DNA from 3 places in the Clostridioides sp. ES-W-0016-02 genome. Region 2 is predicted to be linked to each of the others. Evidence: a T-box and tRNA genes for the amino acid it is inferred to sense, from the RefSeq annotation. Region 2 holds a T-box; the other regions hold tRNA genes.
What was found. The T-box of region 2 lies ahead of pheS (phenylalanine--tRNA ligase subunit alpha). A T-box ahead of a tRNA ligase gene usually reads a tRNA of that ligase, here a tRNA-Phe.
Positions count from the first base shown of each region.

Region 1: it encodes a tRNA-Phe, which carries the amino acid that the T-box ahead of pheS (phenylalanine--tRNA ligase subunit alpha) is inferred to sense. The anticodon was not compared.
Region 3: it encodes a tRNA-Phe, which carries the amino acid that the T-box ahead of pheS (phenylalanine--tRNA ligase subunit alpha) is inferred to sense. The anticodon was not compared.

Region 1 is NZ_CP061361.1:128,183-134,620, forward strand. Features, by position in the region: rRNA gene IC758_RS00855 (23S ribosomal RNA) at 1-1,651, shown strand, start outside; rRNA gene rrf (5S ribosomal RNA) at 1,787-1,903, shown strand; tRNA gene IC758_RS00865 (tRNA-Asn) at 1,911-1,985, shown strand; tRNA gene IC758_RS00870 (tRNA-Glu) at 1,992-2,066, shown strand; tRNA gene IC758_RS00875 (tRNA-Val) at 2,072-2,147, shown strand; tRNA gene IC758_RS00880 (tRNA-Asp) at 2,153-2,229, shown strand; tRNA gene IC758_RS00885 (tRNA-Thr) at 2,248-2,322, shown strand; tRNA gene IC758_RS00890 (tRNA-Tyr) at 2,337-2,421, shown strand; tRNA gene IC758_RS00895 (tRNA-Gly) at 2,436-2,509, shown strand; tRNA gene IC758_RS00900 (tRNA-Arg) at 2,518-2,594, shown strand; tRNA gene IC758_RS00905 (tRNA-Gln) at 2,604-2,679, shown strand; tRNA gene IC758_RS00910 (tRNA-Lys) at 2,691-2,766, shown strand; tRNA gene IC758_RS00915 (tRNA-Ser) at 2,769-2,857, shown strand; tRNA gene IC758_RS00920 (tRNA-Ser) at 2,881-2,971, shown strand; tRNA gene IC758_RS00925 (tRNA-Pro) at 2,982-3,058, shown strand; tRNA gene IC758_RS00930 (tRNA-Ile) at 3,063-3,136, shown strand; tRNA gene IC758_RS00935 (tRNA-Trp) at 3,148-3,223, shown strand; tRNA gene IC758_RS00940 (tRNA-Pro) at 3,284-3,360, shown strand; tRNA gene IC758_RS00945 (tRNA-Ile) at 3,366-3,442, shown strand; tRNA gene IC758_RS00950 (tRNA-Phe) at 3,446-3,521, shown strand; tRNA gene IC758_RS00955 (tRNA-Met) at 3,529-3,605, shown strand; rRNA gene IC758_RS00960 (16S ribosomal RNA) at 3,722-5,224, shown strand; tRNA gene IC758_RS00965 (tRNA-Ala) at 5,280-5,355, shown strand; rRNA gene IC758_RS00970 (23S ribosomal RNA) at 5,606-6,438, shown strand, end outside.
Region 2 is NZ_CP061361.1:750,037-756,474, forward strand. Features, by position in the region: gene IC758_RS03860 (TrkH family potassium uptake protein) at 1-42, shown strand, start outside; gene IC758_RS03865 (potassium channel family protein) at 259-930, shown strand; gene IC758_RS03870 (TrmH family RNA methyltransferase) at 1,130-1,927, shown strand; T-box leader at 2,126-2,360, shown strand; gene pheS (phenylalanine--tRNA ligase subunit alpha) at 2,410-3,429, shown strand; gene pheT (phenylalanine--tRNA ligase subunit beta) at 3,446-5,839, shown strand; gene zapA (cell division protein ZapA) at 5,863-6,438, shown strand, end outside.
Region 3 is NZ_CP061361.1:35,028-41,465, reverse strand. Features, by position in the region: gene IC758_RS00400 (pyruvate carboxylase) at 1-1,382, opposite strand, end outside; gene IC758_RS00395 (hypothetical protein) at 1,686-2,099, opposite strand; tRNA gene IC758_RS00390 (tRNA-Val) at 2,174-2,249, opposite strand; tRNA gene IC758_RS00385 (tRNA-Arg) at 2,262-2,338, opposite strand; tRNA gene IC758_RS00380 (tRNA-Cys) at 2,346-2,419, opposite strand; tRNA gene IC758_RS00375 (tRNA-Lys) at 2,427-2,502, opposite strand; tRNA gene IC758_RS00370 (tRNA-His) at 2,511-2,587, opposite strand; tRNA gene IC758_RS00365 (tRNA-Ile) at 2,609-2,685, opposite strand; tRNA gene IC758_RS00360 (tRNA-Met) at 2,701-2,774, opposite strand; tRNA gene IC758_RS00355 (tRNA-Phe) at 2,782-2,857, opposite strand; tRNA gene IC758_RS00350 (tRNA-Ser) at 2,861-2,949, opposite strand; tRNA gene IC758_RS00345 (tRNA-Lys) at 2,952-3,027, opposite strand; tRNA gene IC758_RS00340 (tRNA-Gln) at 3,039-3,114, opposite strand; tRNA gene IC758_RS00335 (tRNA-Arg) at 3,124-3,200, opposite strand; tRNA gene IC758_RS00330 (tRNA-Gly) at 3,224-3,298, opposite strand; tRNA gene IC758_RS00325 (tRNA-Leu) at 3,322-3,405, opposite strand; tRNA gene IC758_RS00320 (tRNA-Tyr) at 3,415-3,499, opposite strand; tRNA gene IC758_RS00315 (tRNA-Thr) at 3,514-3,588, opposite strand; tRNA gene IC758_RS00310 (tRNA-Asp) at 3,607-3,683, opposite strand; tRNA gene IC758_RS00305 (tRNA-Val) at 3,689-3,764, opposite strand; tRNA gene IC758_RS00300 (tRNA-Gly) at 3,771-3,844, opposite strand; tRNA gene IC758_RS00295 (tRNA-Glu) at 3,862-3,936, opposite strand; tRNA gene IC758_RS00290 (tRNA-Met) at 3,944-4,019, opposite strand; tRNA gene IC758_RS00285 (tRNA-Leu) at 4,036-4,121, opposite strand; tRNA gene IC758_RS00280 (tRNA-Asn) at 4,127-4,201, opposite strand; tRNA gene IC758_RS00275 (tRNA-Cys) at 4,208-4,281, opposite strand; tRNA gene IC758_RS00270 (tRNA-Lys) at 4,289-4,364, opposite strand; tRNA gene IC758_RS00265 (tRNA-His) at 4,373-4,449, opposite strand; tRNA gene IC758_RS00260 (tRNA-Pro) at 4,458-4,534, opposite strand; tRNA gene IC758_RS00255 (tRNA-Ile) at 4,554-4,630, opposite strand; tRNA gene IC758_RS00250 (tRNA-Met) at 4,645-4,718, opposite strand; tRNA gene IC758_RS00245 (tRNA-Phe) at 4,726-4,801, opposite strand; tRNA gene IC758_RS00240 (tRNA-Ser) at 4,805-4,893, opposite strand; tRNA gene IC758_RS00235 (tRNA-Lys) at 4,900-4,963, opposite strand; tRNA gene IC758_RS00230 (tRNA-Gln) at 4,987-5,062, opposite strand; tRNA gene IC758_RS00225 (tRNA-Arg) at 5,070-5,146, opposite strand; tRNA gene IC758_RS00220 (tRNA-Leu) at 5,177-5,260, opposite strand; tRNA gene IC758_RS00215 (tRNA-Tyr) at 5,270-5,354, opposite strand; tRNA gene IC758_RS00210 (tRNA-Thr) at 5,369-5,443, opposite strand; tRNA gene IC758_RS00205 (tRNA-Asp) at 5,462-5,538, opposite strand; tRNA gene IC758_RS00200 (tRNA-Val) at 5,544-5,619, opposite strand; tRNA gene IC758_RS00195 (tRNA-Gly) at 5,628-5,701, opposite strand; tRNA gene IC758_RS00190 (tRNA-Glu) at 5,718-5,792, opposite strand; tRNA gene IC758_RS00185 (tRNA-Met) at 5,800-5,875, opposite strand; tRNA gene IC758_RS00180 (tRNA-Leu) at 5,891-5,976, opposite strand; tRNA gene IC758_RS00175 (tRNA-Asn) at 5,983-6,057, opposite strand; rRNA gene rrf (5S ribosomal RNA) at 6,064-6,180, opposite strand; rRNA gene IC758_RS00165 (23S ribosomal RNA) at 6,364-6,438, opposite strand, start outside.

The DNA.
Region 1 (6,438 bases), 620 kb from region 2:
CCGTAAGGACATGTGGACAGTATGGGAGTGAGAATGTTGGCATGAGTAGCGAGATGTGGGTGAGAATCCCACAGGCCGTAAACCCAAGGTTTCCAGGGGAAGGTTCGTCCGCCCTGGGTTAGTCGGGACCTAAGCTGAGGCCGAAAGGCGTAGGTGATGGACAACAGGTTGATATTCCTGTACTACCGATAACCGTTTGAGAGATGGGATGACACAGTAGGATAAGCTAAGCACACTGTTGGTTATGTGTGCCCAAGCATTGAGGCAGTCAGAGTAGGTAAATCCGCTTTGATAATGCTGGGATGTGATGGGGAGCGAAATTTAGTAGCGAAGTAGCTGATTTCACACTGTCAAGAAAAGTCTCTATCGAGGTTAAAGGTACCCGTACCGCAAACCGACACAGGTGGGTGAGGAGAGTATCCTAAGGCCCGCGAGAGAACTGTTGTTAAGGAACTCGGCAAAATGACCCCGTAACTTAGGGATAAGGGGTGCCACCATACGGTGGCCGCAGAGAATAGGCCCAAGCGACTGTTTACCAAAAACATAGGTTTCTGCTAAGTCGCAAGACGATGTATAGGAGCTGACGCCTGCCCGGTGCTGGAAGGTTAAGGGGATCTGTTAGAGTAATCGAAGCAGTGAACTTAAGCCCCAGTAAACGGCGGCCGTAACTATAACGGTCCTAAGGTAGCGAAATTCCTTGTCGGGTAAGTTCCGACCCGCACGAAAGGCGTAACGATTTGGGCACTGTCTCAACAACAGACTCGGTGAAATTGTAATTCCGGTGAAGATGCCGGATACCTGCGACAGGACGGAAAGACCCCATGGAGCTTTACTGTAGCTTGACATTGGGTCTTGGTACTACATGTACAGGATAGGTGGGAGGCTTTGAAACCAGGACGCCAGTTTTGGCGGAGCCATCCTTGGGATACCACCCTTGTAGTACTGGGACTCTAACCATAGGCCATGAATCTGGTCTTGGGACACTGTCAGGTGGGCAGTTTGACTGGGGCGGTCGCCTCCCAAAAGGTAACGGAGGCGCTCAAAGGTTCTCTCAGTACGGTCGGAAATCGTACGTAGAGTGTAAAGGCAAAAGAGAGCTTGATTGCAAGACATACAGGTCGAGCAAGGATGAAAATCGGACTTAGTGATCCGGTGGTTCTGCGTGGAAGGGCCATCGCTCAACGGATAAAAGCTACCCTGGGGATAACAGGCTTATCTCCCCCAAGAGTCCACATCGACGGGGAGGTTTGGCACCTCGATGTCGGCTCATCACATCCTGGGGCTGTAGTAGGTCCCAAGGGTTGGGCTGTTCGCCCATTAAAGTGGTACGCGAGCTGGGTTCAGAACGTCGTGAGACAGTTCGGTCCCTATCCGTCGCAGGCGTAGGAAATTTGAGGAGACCTGTCCTTAGTACGAGAGGACCGGGATGGACGTACCTCTGGTGTACCAGTTGTTCTGCCAAGGGCATGGCTGGGTAGCTATGTACGGAATGGATAAGCGCTGAAAGCATCTAAGCGCGAAGCCAACTTCAAGATAAGATTTCCCACCGCAAGGGTAAGACCCCAGAAAGACTATCTGGTTGATAGGTCGAAGGTGTAAGTGCAGCAATGTATTTAGCTTATCGATACTAATAGGTCGAGGACTTGACCAATATTATTTGATGTTCATTGACTAAAATATATATGTAGTTTTTAGAGTGTTAACTCTGAAAAAAAGTATGAAAAAAGTATTGACAAAAATAACAAAAAATGTTAATATTATACTTGTCCTAGCAACAAAAAAGAAATGTGGTTATAATAGCAGAGAAGATACACCTGTTCCCATTCCGAACACAGAAGTTAAGTTCTCTAGCGCTGATGGTACTTGGTGGGAAACTGCCTGGGAGAGTAGGACATAGCCACGTTAGATGTTCCAAGGTAGCTCAACGGTGGAGCAACCGGCTGTTAACCGGTAGGCTGTGGGTTCGAGCCCCACCCTTGGAGCCAATAAATGGCTCGTTGGTCAAGAGGTTAAGACACCGCCCTTTCACGGCGGTAACAGGGGTTCAATTCCCCTACGAGTCACCATTTGTGGGATCATAGCTCAGCTGGGAGAGCACCTGCCTTACAAGCAGGGGGTCGCAGGTTCGAGCCCTGCTGGTCCCACCATTTGCGGCCTGGTAGTTCAGTTGGTTAGAATGCCAGCCTGTCACGCTGGAGGTCGAGGGTTCGAACCCCTTCCAGGTCGCCAAAATAAAATATGAAAAATGCTGGTGTGGCTCAACGGTAGAGCAGCTGACTTGTAATCAGCAGGTTGTAGGTTCGATTCCTATCACCAGCTCCATGTAAAATTAATACGGAGGATTTCCCGAGCGGCCAAAGGGGGCAGACTGTAAATCTGTTGTCATCGACTTCGGTGGTTCGAATCCACCATCCTCCACCAATTAAATTAAATATGCGGGTGTAGCTCAATGGTAGAGTTCTGGCCTTCCAAGCCAGCTGTGAGGGTTCGATCCCCTTCACCCGCTCCAAAAAGCGTGGGTGCATAGCTCAGCTGGATAGAGCAACGCCCTTCTAAGGCGTGTGTCCGGGGTTCGAATCCCTGTGCGCTCACCACATATATATTGGGGATTAGCCAAGTCGGTAAGGCACATGACTTTGACTCATGTATGCGTAGGTTCGAGTCCTGCATCCCCAGCCAAATAAAAACATGGTCTATTAGCTCAGTCGGTAGAGCACCTGACTTTTAATCAGGGTGTCCCGCGTTCGAGTCGCGGATAGATCACCAATGGAGAGGTGTCCGAGTGGTTTAAGGAGCTGGTCTTGAAAACCAGTGACTTCGAAAGGGGCCGTGGGTTCGAATCCCACCCTCTCCGCCAAACTAAATAATAGGACTAAATTTGGAGAAGTACTCAAGTGGCTCAAGAGGATCCCCTGCTAAGGGATTAGGCTGGGTAACCGGTGCGAGGGTTCGAATCCCTCCTTCTCCGCCATTTAAAAAAACGAGGTGTAGCGCAGTTTGGTAGCGCACATGGTTTGGGACCATGGGGCCGGGGGTTCGAGTCCCTTCACCTCGACCAACCAGGACCTTTAGCTCAGTTGGTTAGAGCGCCCGGCTCATAACCGGTAGGTCTGGGGTTCGAGTCCCTGAAGGTCCATTATTCTTCATAGGGGTGTAGCTCAGTTGGTAGAGCGTCGGTCTCCAAAACCGTGCGCCGGGGGTTCGAGTCCCTCCACCCCTGCCAAATAAAAAGGACTTGAAAAAAAATGAGTTTTAGAGTAATATAAGATAGTAAATAATATTTCGAGGTGTAGCGCAGTTTGGTAGCGCACATGGTTTGGGACCATGGGGCCGGGGGTTCGAGTCCCTTCACCTCGACCAAGTAAGGGCCTATAGCTCAGGTGGTTAGAGCGCACGCCTGATAAGCGTGAGGTCGCTGGTTCGAGTCCAGCTAGGCCCACCATTTGCCCAGATAGCTCAGTCGGTAGAGCAGGGGACTGAAAATCCCCGTGTCGGTGGTTCGATTCCGCCTCTGGGCACCAGAAATACGGCGGTATAGCTTAGTTGGCTAGAGCGTTCGGTTCATACCCGAAAGGTCATAGGTTCGACTCCTATTACCGCTACCATCTAACTATATCAATAAAGAACTTTGAAAATTAAACAGTAGGTTAATTTATAAAACAAGAAACAAACCATAAAGCCAGATATTTAGATAACAATAGTATCTGAGCCTGATAAACTTTTATTTGAGAGTTTGATCCTGGCTCAGGATGAACGCTGGCGGCGTGCCTAACACATGCAAGTTGAGCGATTTACTTCGGTAAAGAGCGGCGGACGGGTGAGTAACGCGTGGGTAACCTACCCTGTACACACGGATAACATACCGAAAGGTATGCTAATACGGGATAACATATTTGAGAGGCATCTCTTGAATATCAAAGGTGAGCCAGTACAGGATGGACCCGCGTCTGATTAGCTAGTTGGTAAGGTAACGGCTTACCAAGGCGACGATCAGTAGCCGACCTGAGAGGGTGATCGGCCACATTGGAACTGAGACACGGTCCAAACTCCTACGGGAGGCAGCAGTGGGGAATATTGCACAATGGGCGAAAGCCTGATGCAGCAACGCCGCGTGAGTGATGAAGGCCTTCGGGTCGTAAAACTCTGTCCTCAAGGAAGATAATGACGGTACTTGAGGAGGAAGCCCCGGCTAACTACGTGCCAGCAGCCGCGGTAATACGTAGGGGGCTAGCGTTATCCGGATTTACTGGGCGTAAAGGGTGCGTAGGCGGTCTTTCAAGTCAGGAGTGAAAGGCTACGGCTCAACCGTAGTAAGCTCTTGAAACTGGGAGACTTGAGTGCAGGAGAGGAGAGTGGAATTCCTAGTGTAGCGGTGAAATGCGTAGATATTAGGAGGAACACCAGTTGCGAAGGCGGCTCTCTGGACTGTAACTGACGCTGAGGCACGAAAGCGTGGGGAGCAAACAGGATTAGATACCCTGGTAGTCCACGCTGTAAACGATGAGTACTAGGTGTCGGGGGTTACCCCCCTCGGTGCCGCAGCTAACGCATTAAGTACTCCGCCTGGGAAGTACGCTCGCAAGAGTGAAACTCAAAGGAATTGACGGGGACCCGCACAAGTAGCGGAGCATGTGGTTTAATTCGAAGCAACGCGAAGAACCTTACCTAAGCTTGACATCCCAATGACATCTCCTTAATCGGAGAGTTCCCTTCGGGGACATTGGTGACAGGTGGTGCATGGTTGTCGTCAGCTCGTGTCGTGAGATGTTGGGTTAAGTCCCGCAACGAGCGCAACCCTTGTCTTTAGTTGCCATCATTAAGTTGGGCACTCTAGAGAGACTGCCAGGGATAACCTGGAGGAAGGTGGGGATGACGTCAAATCATCATGCCCCTTATGCTTAGGGCTACACACGTGCTACAATGGGTAGTACAGAGGGTTGCCAAGCCGTAAGGTGGAGCTAATCCCTTAAAGCTACTCTCAGTTCGGATTGTAGGCTGAAACTCGCCTACATGAAGCTGGAGTTACTAGTAATCGCAGATCAGAATGCTGCGGTGAATGCGTTCCCGGGTCTTGTACACACCGCCCGTCACACCACGGGAGTTGGAGACGCCCGAAGCCGATTATCTAACCTTTTGGAAGAAGTCGTCGAAGGTGGAATCAATAACTGGGGTGAAGTCGTAACAAGGTAGCCGTATCGGAAGGTGCGGCTGGATCACCTCCTTTCTAAGGAGAATTGCCTACTGTTTAATTTTGAAAGTTCTTTATGAACTTCATATTTGGGGGTGTAGCTCAGTTGGGAGAGCACTTGCCTTGCAAGCAAGGGGTCAGGAGTTCGACTCTCCTCATCTCCACCATTAAGAGTATATTACTTAAATCTTTGATTTATCTAGTAGCCTCTTACATGCACTTTTAGCTTATCTTTAGACAAGCTATGTGCGTTAGCACTTTAAGCAACGAGATTTATTCGTTGGCGCTGTGCGTTAGCACTTTGAAAACTGCATATATATATTTAGTGATATGACATCTAATTTGTAATATATAAAGTTGATAACTTTTAAAAATTATCGAAGTTGATAGCTTCTAATCTATCAAACCTTTTTAACTGGTCAAGTTATTAAGGGTGCAGGGCGGATGCCTTGGCACTAGGAGCCGATGAAGGACGCGATAAGCTGCGATAAGCTTCGGGGAGTTGCACGTAAACTTTGATCCGAAGATTTCCGAATGAGGAAACTCACTTAGAGTAATGTCTAAGTATCATTAAGTGAATACATAGCTTAATGAGGGGAACTCAGGGAACTGAAACATCTAAGTACCTGAAGGAAGAGAAAGAAATTCGATTCCGTAAGTAGCGGCGAGCGAACGCGGAATAGCCCAAACCAATAAAGTTTTCTTTATTGGGGTTGCGGACATATCTTAAACGAAGAGGTATCGTAATTGAAGAGGTTTGGAAAGACCCACCACAGAAGGTAATAGTCCTGTATGTCAAACGAGAAAACTTCAGATATGATCCAGAGTACCACGGGACACGTGAAACCCTGTGGGAAGCAGGAGGGACCACCCTCCAAGGCTAAATACTACCTAGTGACCGATAGCGTATAGTACCGTGAGGGAAAGGTGAAAAGAACCCCGGGAGGGGAGTGAAATAGAACCTGAAACCCTGCACTTACAAGCTGTGGAAGCACATTTCTTGTGTGACCGCGTACTTTTTGTAGAACGGGCCAACGAGTTACGTTAAGTAGCAAGGTTAAGCACTTAAGGTGTGGAGCCGTAGCGAAAGCGAGTTTTAACTGAGCGTTCAGTTACTTGACGTAGACCCGAAACCGGGCGACCTACCCATGAGCAGGATGAAGCGAAAGTAAAATTTCGTGGAGGTCCGAACCCACGAGCGTTGAAAAGCTCGGGGATGACTTGTGGGTAGCGGTGAAATTCCAATCGAG
Region 2 (6,438 bases):
CAGCCAGTTAGATACGCAGAAGGCAAGATTATGGTTGGTTAGAGTACCATTTATTAGATAAATCTATTAATAATGATATATAATCTAGGAAAATGAACTTAGATATAATCAATTAAATAAATCAATTAATGATAGAAATAATCTAGCAAATAAATTTAGCTATGATTAATAAAATAAAAATATTAAAATTAATTTATCTATATAAAAGTTAATTTAATAGATATTATACAAATTGTGTATTAGGGAGGAAGTTTCGAGATGAAGCAATATATAGTCATTGGATGTGGGAGATTCGGAAGTTCAGTTGCATCTACTATGCATCTTTTAGGACATCAAGTAATGGCAATAGACAAAAATGAAGATTCAGTTCAAAGTATATCTGATAAAGTAACTCATTCACTTATAGTGGATGTTACTGAGGAACAAGCATTAAGATCATTGGGTTTAGGTAACTTTGATGTAGCAGTAGTTGCAATAGGTTCTGATATAAGAGCATCTATAATGGCGACTCTTATAGCCAAAGAAATGGGTGTAGAGTTAATAATATGTAAGGCAAAAGATGAATTGCAAGCCAAAGTTCTTTATAAGATTGGTGCAGATAGAGTTGTATTTCCAGAAAGAGATATGGGAGTAAGAGTTGCACATAATTTAGTTTCTGACAATATATTAGACCATATTGAACTTGACCCAGAATATTCAATTGTTGAAATCGTAACTCCAAATGGTTGGGTTGGTAAAACACTTGTAGAACTTGAGCTTAGAGCTAGATATGAGATAACTGTGCTTGCCATCAAGACTGGTAAAAATATAAATGTGACACCTTCTCCTGATGAGGAACTTACAGCTGGAAGTATATTGGTTATAATTGGTCAAAACACTAGCATAACAGCTATTACATCTGGAAATAAGGGTATAATTAGAAGAAGATAGTTTATTATTTAAGATATATTTGATTGCAATGAAAGTAGATAGTATCATATAATTATGAATAGTTATATGATACTATTTTTATTTTAATCGAGAATAGAGTTTCAATCGAGAATAGAATTTTAATAGAAATAAAGATTTTAGAAGTAGGATAAAGAATGATAAGGAGGTTGTGCTAATATCAAGTTAGCATTTATATAAAATGATTACAACTATAAGCAGTAAGGATAATGAAAGATTAAAATATACTAAAGCATTATTAAAGTCAAAAAATAGAACAAAAGAATCAAAGTTCATAATAGAAGGGTACAGAATAGTAGTGCTTGCACTTGAATGTAATGCAAATCTTGATTATGTATTTATCAATGAGGATTTTGAAAATAAAAAGGAACACATGGAATTATTAGAAAACTTAGATAAAAAAAACACAAATATATATAAGACTACTAATAAAAACTTTAAGGAACTTGTAGACACAGAAAATACTCAAGGTATAATAGGTGTAGTTTCATTTAAGGAAAAAAATTTAAAAGAAAGTATAAATGAAAAAGATAAGTTTGTATTAATTTTAGACAGAATACAAGACCCGGGAAATATGGGAACAATAATAAGGACTGCTGACTCTGCTGGAGTAGATGCAATAATAGCACTAAAGGGATGCGTCGATATATACAATCCAAAAGTAATTAGGTCAACTATGGGCTCTATTTTCGATATGAATATAATCAATGCCATACAAGATGAAACTGTGGATATACTTAAATCACAAGGATTTAATATAGTTTCAAGTTATTTAAATACAGATAATTTTTATGACAAAATAGACTACGGTTCAAAAGTAGCTTTGGTGATAGGAAACGAAGCAAATGGGATAAATGAAGAGCTTGTATCAGAATCTGATATTTTGGTTAAAATACCTATATATGGCAAATCTGAGTCGTTAAATGCAGCAATAAGTTCTGCTATATTGATGTATGAAATAAAAAAATACTTAATTTAATGTATTGTAATAAATATAATGTCGTGTTATAATCTTGAATTAAATAGTAGAGTATCAAAAATAGTCAATATATTTTAAGCATGATTGATAAAAATATTATATGATTGTATTTTAAAATAGTCACAATAAAATAATCATATAGATAATCACAAAATGTAGATATAAATGATATAATACTAAAATAAACAATATAATATTGTAAATGCAATGAAAGAGGAAAGTATTTTGATTAAACTTAGTAAAGAGATAAACACCTAGGCTGGGAGTGTTTTCTAAGAGGTCAGGAGAAGTTCCCTCTAGAGTAACAAAGCTGAAATTTGATAGTAGGCTTTGACGTGAAAAACGCGTTAAGTTTGTTAGAGGTGGTTTGATGATTTTTAGATTGTTAAACTACTAGGGTGGTACCGCGAAACTATAGCCTTTCGTCCCTAGACAGGGATTGAGGGGCTTTTTTTATACAAAAAAACGAAAGGGTGATATGTGTGCAAGAAAAATTACTTGCTTTACGTGAAGCAGCTTTAGCTGAAATAAAAGAGGCACAAAGCATAGAAAATGTAGAAAGTTTAAGAGTTAAGTATTTAGGAAAAAAAGGTGAGATAACTGCCATACTTAAAGAGATGGGTAAATTATCTGCTGAAGAAAGACCAGTAGTTGGAAAAGTTGCCAATGATGTAAGAGAGAATATTGAACTTAGCATAAATTCTAAAAAAGAAGAAATAAATGCTATTGAAAAAGAAAGAAAGTTAAGAGAAGAAGTAATAGATGTTACTCAACCTGGAAAAGTATTGAAAGTTGGAAAGAAACATCCAATAACTCAAATTATAGATGAAGTAACAGATATATTTATCGGAATGGGATTCTCTATAGCAGAAGGTCCAGAAGTTGAAACAGTTGAAAATAACTTTGATGCATTAAATGCTCCTAAAGACCATCCATCAAGAGATATGAGTGATACATTCTATATCAATGATGGTGTATTACTTAGAACTCAAACGTCTCCAGTTCAAGTAAGATCTATGAGAAGCCAAGAGTTACCAATTAAAGTAATAGCACCAGGTAGATGCTTTAGATTTGATTCACCAGATGCGACACATTCACCAATGTTCCATCAAATAGAAGGACTTGTTGTTGGAAAAGATGTTACTATGGCAGAATTTAAAGGAACTATGGATATCTTCGTTGAAAAATTGTTTGGTTCTGATATCAAAACTAAGTTTAGACCTCATAACTTCCCATTTACAGAACCAAGTGCAGAGGTTGATGTTACTTGTTTCAAATGTGGTGGTAAAGGTTGCCCAATGTGTAAGTATGAAGGTTGGATAGAAATATTAGGTTCAGGTATGGTTCATCCAAATGTACTTAGAAATTGTGGAATAGACCCAGAAGTTTACAGTGGATTTGCATTTGGAGTTGGGGTTGAAAGACTTGCAATGCTTAAATATGAAATAGATGATATTAGATTATTATTCGAAAATGATATGAGATTCTTAAATCAATTTTAATTAGGAGGGTGTGTAGATGTTAGTATCTTTAAAATGGCTTAGAGACTATGTCGATATAGACATGGATGTAAAAGAGTTCGCTGATAAAATGACAATGACAGGAACTAAAGTTGAAACAATAGATTATTATGGTGAAGAAGTAGAAAATATATTAGTTGGAAAGATTTTAGAAATAAAACAACATCCAAATGCTGATAAGTTAGTTGTAACTAAAGTAGATGTTGGAGATAAAGTTGTTCAAATAGTTACAGGAGCTACAAATATATCAGAAGGAGATTATATTCCAGTAGCTGTAAATGGTTCTAAATTACCTGGAGGAGTTGAAATTAAACAGACTGACTTCAGAGGTGAATTATCAGATGGTATGATGTGTTCAGCAGCTGAATTAGGTATAGATGAACATTATATTGAAGAATACAAAAGAGGTGGTATATATATTTTAGACCACGAAGACTCTTATGAATTAGGAAAAGATGTAAAAGATGTTTTAGGATTAAATGATGCTTTAATAGATTTTGAATTAACTTCAAACAGACCTGACTGCAAATGTATGATGGGGATAGCTAGAGAAGCAGCTGCAACTATAGGAACAAAAGTAAAATATCCTGAAATAGAAGTAAAAGAAAGTGACGAGGAAATAGACTTCAAAGTTGAGATAGATAATCCAGATTTATGTAGAAGATATGTTGCTAGAATGGTAACTGATGTAAAAATAGAACCTTCTCCATACTGGATGCAAAGAAGACTTACAGAAGCAGGTGTAAGACCTATAAGTAACATAGTTGATATAACAAACTTTGTAATGTTAGAGCTTGGTCAACCACTTCATGCTTTTGATATAAATCAAGTAGAAACAGGAAGAATAGTAGTAAGAACTGCTAAAGATGGAGAAAAGCTTGTAACACTAGATGATGTTGAAAGAACATTAGACAAAGATATGTTAGTTATAACAAATGGAGAAAAATCACTTGGTCTAGCTGGTGTAATGGGTGGTGCAAACTCAGAAATAACTGACAAGACAAAGACTGTACTTTTCGAAAGTGCCAATTTCAAGCCAGAAAACATAAGAATGACAGCTAAAAAAGTGGGAATTAGGTCAGAAGCATCTTCAAGAAATGAAAAAGCCTTAGACCCTAATCTTGCAGAAATAGCAGCAAATAGAGCTGTACAACTTGTTGAAATGTTAGGTGCTGGAAAAGTATTAAAAGGAACTGTTGATGTATATCCAAATAAACCAGAACCTAAAAAATTAGTAGTAAATCCTCAAAGAATCAACCATCTTTTAGGTGTAGATGTACCAATGGAACAATTTGTAGGAATTTTAGAATCATTAGAATTTAAATGCAATTTAATTGCTGATGATAAGCTAGAAGTAGATGTACCAAGTTTCAGAACAGATATGGAGCAAGAAGCTGATGTATGGGAAGAAATAGCTAGAATTTATGGATTTGAAAATATACCTTCTGTACAATTAGAAGGAAATACAACAGCAGGGGTTAAAACTCCAAAACAAAAATTCATGGAAGCGCTAAAAAATAATTCAACTGCTGTAGGATTAAATGAAATATTAACATATTCATTTGTAAGCCCTAAGGGAGTTGACAAGATAAGAGTACCAGAAGGTAATATAAAGAGAAACTTTGTTAAGTTGATGAACCCATTAGGAGAAGAAACTTCTGTAATGAGAACTACTTTAATACCAAATATGTTAGATGTTTTATCAACTAATATATCTCATAAGATAGAAGAAGTATCAGCATTTGAGTGTGGACATATATTCACACCACAAGATTCAGAACTTCCTATGGAAGCAAATAGAATGTGTGTAGGTATGTATGGTAAAGATGTAGATTTCTTTGCATTAAAGGGAGCTATAGAAACTGTACTTGTAAATGTAGGATTTAAAGATTATGAAATTGAACCTCAAGATAATAATACTACCTTCCACCCTGGTAGATGTGCTAAAATAGTGTATAATAATAAATATGTAGGTACATTAGGTGAATTGCATCCAGATGTTATAGAAAACTACAATCTAGGGCAAAGAGTTTATGTTGCTGAAATAGATATTGATTTTGTATTTGATAATTCTGATAGAACAAAGAATTATGTACCATTACCAAAATATCCATCTACATCTAGAGATATAGCTCTTATTGTTAAGGATGATGTATTTGTAAAACAAATAGAAGATATAATAAAGGAAAATGGCCAAGGATTAGTAGAAAGCTACAAATTATTTGATGTTTACAAAGGTTCTCAAATAGAAGCTGGATATAAATCAATTGCATATTCAATAACTTATAGAAGTAAAGATAAAACTCTAACAGATGAAGAAGTAGCTAAGGTGCATGATAAGATATTAAGTGAATTAAGCAAAAAATTGAATGCTAACTTAAGATCAAATTAACAACTAATGTCGGGGAGGTTAGGATGAACAAAGTAATGGTAAAAATCCATGGCGCTGAGTATCCAATGGTTGGAGACAAGTCAGAGAAATTTATGATTAGTATTGCTGATTTTGTTGACAAAGAAATGGATAAGATAACACGTCAAAACCCGAAGCTAAGCTTATCAGTTGCTGCAATATTAACTGCATTAAATATATCAGACCTTTTATTTGAATGTTCAGATGAAAATGAGAGGTTGATTAAAGCTAATGAAGAATTGAGCAAGAAGGTTGGTTCATCCAACGAAGAACTTCAATTAGAAATCAAATCTTTAAAACTTACAATAGCAGAAAAAGAAGCAGAAAATCGTGAAACTGAAGCTAAAATGAAAGAGTTAATTGAGATTATAGAAAATAAAAAGCAAGAAATATTTGAACTTAGTAATACAACAGAAGGCTCTAAAGCCGAGTTAGATGCTTATAAAAACAAGATAGAAGAGTTAACTGCTCAGCTTGAAGAATCAAATGAAAGAGCTACTATAGCTGAAAATTTAGCTTCTGAGTTTCAAAACAAGGCTTATGATTTACAGCTAAAATGTACAGGGTTAAATAATGATGTA
Region 3 (6,438 bases), 720 kb from region 2:
ATTTCAAATAAATCTGGATTTTCATCTATAAATTTAGTACTACATTTACCATTTGAGAATATAGGATTATTTAAGACATTAACTAAGAATCCTACATTAGTCTTAACACCTCTAACTCTAAGTTCTTTTATAGATCTTATAGTTTTGTTTATTGCTCCTTGGAATGTTCTATCCCAAGATATTGTCTTAACCAGTAAACTATCATAGTGAGGACTTATGTTTGCTCCTGTAAATCCATTTCCACCATCTAGTCTTATACCAAATCCTGAACCAGTTCTATAAACTTGAATTTTACCTGTGTCTGGCATAAATCTATTTTTAGGGTCTTCTGTAGTTATTCTACATTGGATAGAATACCCTCTTATTTCAACATCATCTTGTGATTTTATATTTATTTCTTCACTATCTAGGCTGTATCCTTGAGCTATTAATATTTGACTTTGAACTATATCTATTCCTGTAACCATTTCTGTTACAGTATGCTCAACTTGTACTCTTGTATTCATTTCTATAAAATAATGACCACCATTTGCATCTACTAAGAATTCTAGTGTCCCTGCATTAGAATAGCCTACATATTTTGATAACTTGACTGCATCATCACATATTTCTTTTCTTACTTTTTCATCTAATGAAAATGCTGGTGCATATTCTATTATCTTTTGATGTCTTCTTTGAACAGAACAATCTCTTTCGTATAAATGAACTATATTTCCATAGTTATCCCCTAATATTTGAACTTCTATATGTTTTGGGTCAGCTATATATTTTTCTATGAATATAATATCTTCACCAAAAGCTTTTCTTGATTCACTACAAGCAGTTTCATATTCAAGCTCTAAATCTTTTTCATGATGTACGATTCTCATACCTCTACCGCCACCACCATTAGATGCTTTTATCATAACAGGATAACCTATTTTATTTGCAACTTCTTTTGCTTCTTCAGTACTTCTTATTGCTTTTTCCACCCCTGGTATAGTTTGAACATTAACTTCTTTTGCAATTTTTTTAGAGTTTATCTTATCCCCCATCATATTCATTACTTTAGATGATGGGCCTATAAAAGTAATTCCATTTTCTTCACATTTACGAGCAAATTCTGCATTTTCTGCTAGAAAACCATATCCTGGATGTATAGCGTCAACTTTTTTTCTCTTTGCTAAGTCTATTATTCCATCCATATCTAAGTATGCATCTATTGGACCTTTGCCTTCCCCTATTAAATATGATTCATCTGCTTTTGTTCTAAATAATCCGTATTTATCTTCTTTACTATATATACCAACACTTTTTATCCCCAATTCTGAACAGGCTCTAAATATTCTTATAGCTATTTCGCCTCTATTAGCTACTAGTATTTTATTAAACTTTTTAAGCATACTCTATTCTTCTCCTTTATTGTTTGTGTAATATTAAAGATTATAGACTAAAATACTTTATTTTTGAAGATGTTTAAGCAAGTTCCTTAATTAATAAGATAAATTTATAAATATATATAATTTTTAGACTGTATAAACTCAATTTACCTCACTAAAATTAAGGGGTTTTTTATGGGATTTCAGACAAACTTGTGTGAAAATTTCTACAATTGACCTTATTTTATACTATTTTTTTCTCTGTTTACATAATTATTTTCATCTTTACGTAATATTTCACATACTTTTCTCAATATAGTTCATATCTTAATCTATCTGTCTTAACAAACGTTTTATTACATCAGAAAGTTTTAGATGACCTAAATCTGCATATGCTATAACTAGTATTATTTTTACTACTCCTTCTACCTCATCTAATTTATATGCTCTAGCATTTATTATTGTGTACTTTGGCATAAGTTCTTCTAAACCTAGTGCAAGTTCATCAGATAAAGTCATATATTCATCAAATTTTTCCTCATCAGATAAGGTGATATATTCATCTTGCTCACTTATAATAGTATCTAAATAATCCATATTTATACTTAATTGATAAGCTATTATGTCCTCTCTTTTTGTGCTTTTACTCAAATCCTTTTCAACTTTGAACTTACTATTCTTATCTATTATTATTTTAAGTTCTTCACTATCAACTATTTCATTTCCTATAATTATATACAAACTTTTTACCTCCTAAATATAAATCTTTTTTAATCAAAAATAAAACCTCTAGTAAAATTACTAGAGGTTTGCACTGGTGGGATTAACAGGGCTCGAACCTGTGACCCCCTGCTTGTAAGGCAGGTGCTCTCCCAGCTGAGCTATAATCCCTCGATATTTATATGGTGCGCCCAAAGGGACTCGAACCCCTAACCTTCTGATTCGTAGTCAGACACTCTATCCAGTTGAGCTATGAGCGCATTTTATTGGAGGCGACACCCAGATTCGAACTGGGGATCAAGGAGTTGCAGTCCACTGCCTTACCACTTGGCTATGTCGCCACCTTTTTGGTGATCTATCCGCGACTCGAACGCGGGACACCCTGATTAAAAGTCAGGTGCTCTACCGACTGAGCTAATAGACCATATTAGTTGGGGTGGATAATGAGAGTCGAACTCACGACCTCCAGAGCCACAATCTGGCGCTCTAACCAACTGAGCTATACCCACCATATATCTTCAAATTTAATGTGGTGGGCCATCAGGGACTCGAACCCCAGACCTACCGGTTATGAGCCGGGCGCTCTAACCAACTGAGCTAATGGCCCACATTAAATTTTTAGTAGCGGTAATAGGAGTCGAACCTATGACCTTTCGGGTATGAACCGAACGCTCTAGCCAACTAAGCTATACCGCCATATTCTTGGTGCCCAGAGGCGGAATCGAACCACCGACACGGGGATTTTCAGTCCCCTGCTCTACCGACTGAGCTATCTGGGCATTTGGCGGAGAGGGTGGGATTCGAACCCACGGCCCCTTTCGAAGTCACTGGTTTTCAAGACCAGCTCCTTAAACCACTCGGACACCTCTCCATTGGTGATCTATCCGCGACTCGAACGCGGGACACCCTGATTAAAAGTCAGGTGCTCTACCGACTGAGCTAATAGACCATATTTTTATTTGGCTGGGGATGCAGGACTCGAACCTACGCATACATGAGTCAAAGTCATGTGCCTTACCGACTTGGCTAATCCCCAATATATATGTGGTGAGCGCACAGGGATTCGAACCCCGGACACACGCCTTAGAAGGGCGTTGCTCTATCCAGCTGAGCTATGCACCCACATTGCAATATAAACATAAATTTGGAGCGGGAAACGAGATTCGAACTCGCGACTTCAACCTTGGCAAGGTTGCGCTCTACCACTGAACTATTCCCGCTCGTTTATTAAATTAAATAAAAATGGTGCGGATGAAGGGAGTCGAACCCCCACGCCAATGGCGCTAGATCCTAAGTCTAGTGCGTCTGCCAATTCCGCCACATCCGCGCATTTTTTTGGTGGAGGATGGTGGATTCGAACCACCGAAGTCGATGACAACAGATTTACAGTCTGCCCCCTTTGGCCGCTCGGGAAATCCTCCGTATTAATTTTACATGGAGCTGGTGATAGGAATCGAACCTACAACCTGCTGATTACAAGTCAGCTGCTCTACCGTTGAGCCACACCAGCATTTTTTATATTTTATTTTGGCGACCTGGAAGGGGTTCGAACCCTCGACCTCCAGCGTGACAGGCTGGCATTCTAACCAACTGAACTACCAGGCCGCAAATGGTGGGACCAGCAGGGCTCGAACCTGCGACCCCCTGCTTGTAAGGCAGGTGCTCTCCCAGCTGAGCTATGATCCCATTTTTTGGAGCGGGTGAAGGGGATCGAACCCTCACAGCTGGCTTGGAAGGCCAGAACTCTACCATTGAGCTACACCCGCTTATTTAATTGTTTTTTTGGTGACTCGTAGGGGAATTGAACCCCTGTTACCGCCGTGAAAGGGCGGTGTCTTAACCTCTTGACCAACGAGCCATTTTAATGGTTGCGGAGGCAGGACTCGAACCTACGACCTTCGGGTTATGAGCCCGACGAGCTGCCAACTGCTCCACTCCGCGATATTATTTTATAAAGTGCCGAAGACCGGAATCGAACCGGTACGAGAGGTAAGTCCCGCAGGATTTTAAGTCCTGTGCGTCTGCCAGTTCCGCCACTTCGGCTTTTTTGGCTCCAAGGGTGGGGCTCGAACCCACAGCCTACCGGTTAACAGCCGGTTGCTCCACCGTTGAGCTACCTTGGAATATTTTGGAGGCGACACCCAGATTCGAACTGGGGATCAAGGAGTTGCAGTCCACTGCCTTACCACTTGGCTATGTCGCCGCCTTTTTGGTGATCTATCCGCGACTCGAACGCGGGACACCCTGATTAAAAGTCAGGTGCTCTACCGACTGAGCTAATAGACCATATTAGTTGGGGTGGATAATGAGAGTCGAACTCACGACCTCCAGAGCCACAATCTGGCGCTCTAACCAACTGAGCTATACCCACCATTATATTGGTCGAGGTGAAGGGACTCGAACCCCCGGCCCCATGGTCCCAAACCATGTGCGCTACCAAACTGCGCTACACCTCGAAATTTTATTAATTTAATGTGGTGGGCCATCAGGGACTCGAACCCCAGACCTACCGGTTATGAGCCGGGCGCTCTAACCAACTGAGCTAATGGCCCACATTAAATTTTAGTAGCGGTAATAGGAGTCGAACCTATGACCTTTCGGGTATGAACCGAACGCTCTAGCCAACTAAGCTATACCGCCATATTCTTGGTGCCCAGAGGCGGAATCGAACCACCGACACGGGGATTTTCAGTCCCCTGCTCTACCGACTGAGCTATCTGGGCATTTGGCGGAGAGGGTGGGATTCGAACCCACGGCCCCTTTCGAAGTCACTGGTTTTCAAGACCAGCTCCTTAAACCACTCGGACACCTCTCCATATTCTACTTCCAATGATCGAACTCGGGACACCCTGATTAAGAGTCAGGTGCTCTGCCAGCTGAGCTAATGAACCTTAACTTTAATATTTAATGGCTGGGGATGCAGGACTTGAACCTACGCATACATGAGTCAAAGTCATGTGCCTTACCGACTTGGCTAATCCCCAATATATGTGGTGAGCGCACAGGGATTCGAACCCCGGACACACGCCTTAGAAGGGCGTTGCTCTATCCAGCTGAGCTATGCACCCACAATAAATATGTATAAATTAAATAAAAAATGGTGCGGATGAAGGGAGTCGAACCCCCACGCCAATGGCGCTAGATCCTAAGTCTAGTGCGTCTGCCAATTCCGCCACATCCGCGCATTTTTTTGGTGGAGGATGGTGGATTCGAACCACCGAAGTCGATGACAACAGATTTACAGTCTGCCCCCTTTGGCCGCTCGGGAAATCCTCCGTATTAATTTTACATGGAGCTGGTGATAGGAATCGAACCTACAACCTGCTGATTACAAGTCAGCTGCTCTACCGTTGAGCCACACCAGCATTTTTTATATTTTATTTTGGCGACCTGGAAGGGGTTCGAACCCTCGACCTCCAGCGTGACAGGCTGGCATTCTAACCAACTGAACTACCAGGCCGCAAATGGTGGGACCAGCAGGGCTCGAACCTGCGACCCCCTGCTTGTAAGGCAGGTGCTCTCCCAGCTGAGCTATGATCCCATTTTTTTTGGAGCGGGTGAAGGGGATCGAACCCTCACAGCTGGCTTGGAAGGCCAGAACTCTACCATTGAGCTACACCCGCTTATTTAATTTTTTTTTGGTGACTCGTAGGGGAATTGAACCCCTGTTACCGCCGTGAAAGGGCGGTGTCTTAACCTCTTGACCAACGAGCCATTTTAATGGTTGCGGAGGCAGGACTCGAACCTACGACCTTCGGGTTATGAGCCCGACGAGCTGCCAACTGCTCCACTCCGCGATATTGTTTTATAAGTGCCGAAGACCGGAATCGAACCGGTACGAGAGGTAAGTCCCGCAGGATTTTAAGTCCTGTGCGTCTGCCAGTTCCGCCACTTCGGCTTTTTTTGGCTCCAAGGGTGGGGCTCGAACCCACAGCCTACCGGTTAACAGCCGGTTGCTCCACCGTTGAGCTACCTTGGAATATTTACGTGGCTATGTCCTACTCTCCCAGGCAGTTTCCCACCAAGTACCATCAGCGCTAAAGAGCTTAACTTCTGTGTTCGGAATGGGAACAGGTGTATCCTCTTTGCTATTATAACCACATATTGCCTATTTATAAGACAAGTATTATATTAACATCTTTATTTTTAAATGTCAATACTTTTAAAGTACTAAATAATAATAGTTTTTTATTAAATATCTTCTATTAATTGAAGTTAGTACTTTACATAGAGTTAACACTCTAAAAACTACATATATATTTTAATCAATGAACATCAAATAATATTGGTCAAGTCCTCGACCTATTAGTATCGATAAGCTAAATACATTGCTGCACTTACACCTTCGACCTATCAACCA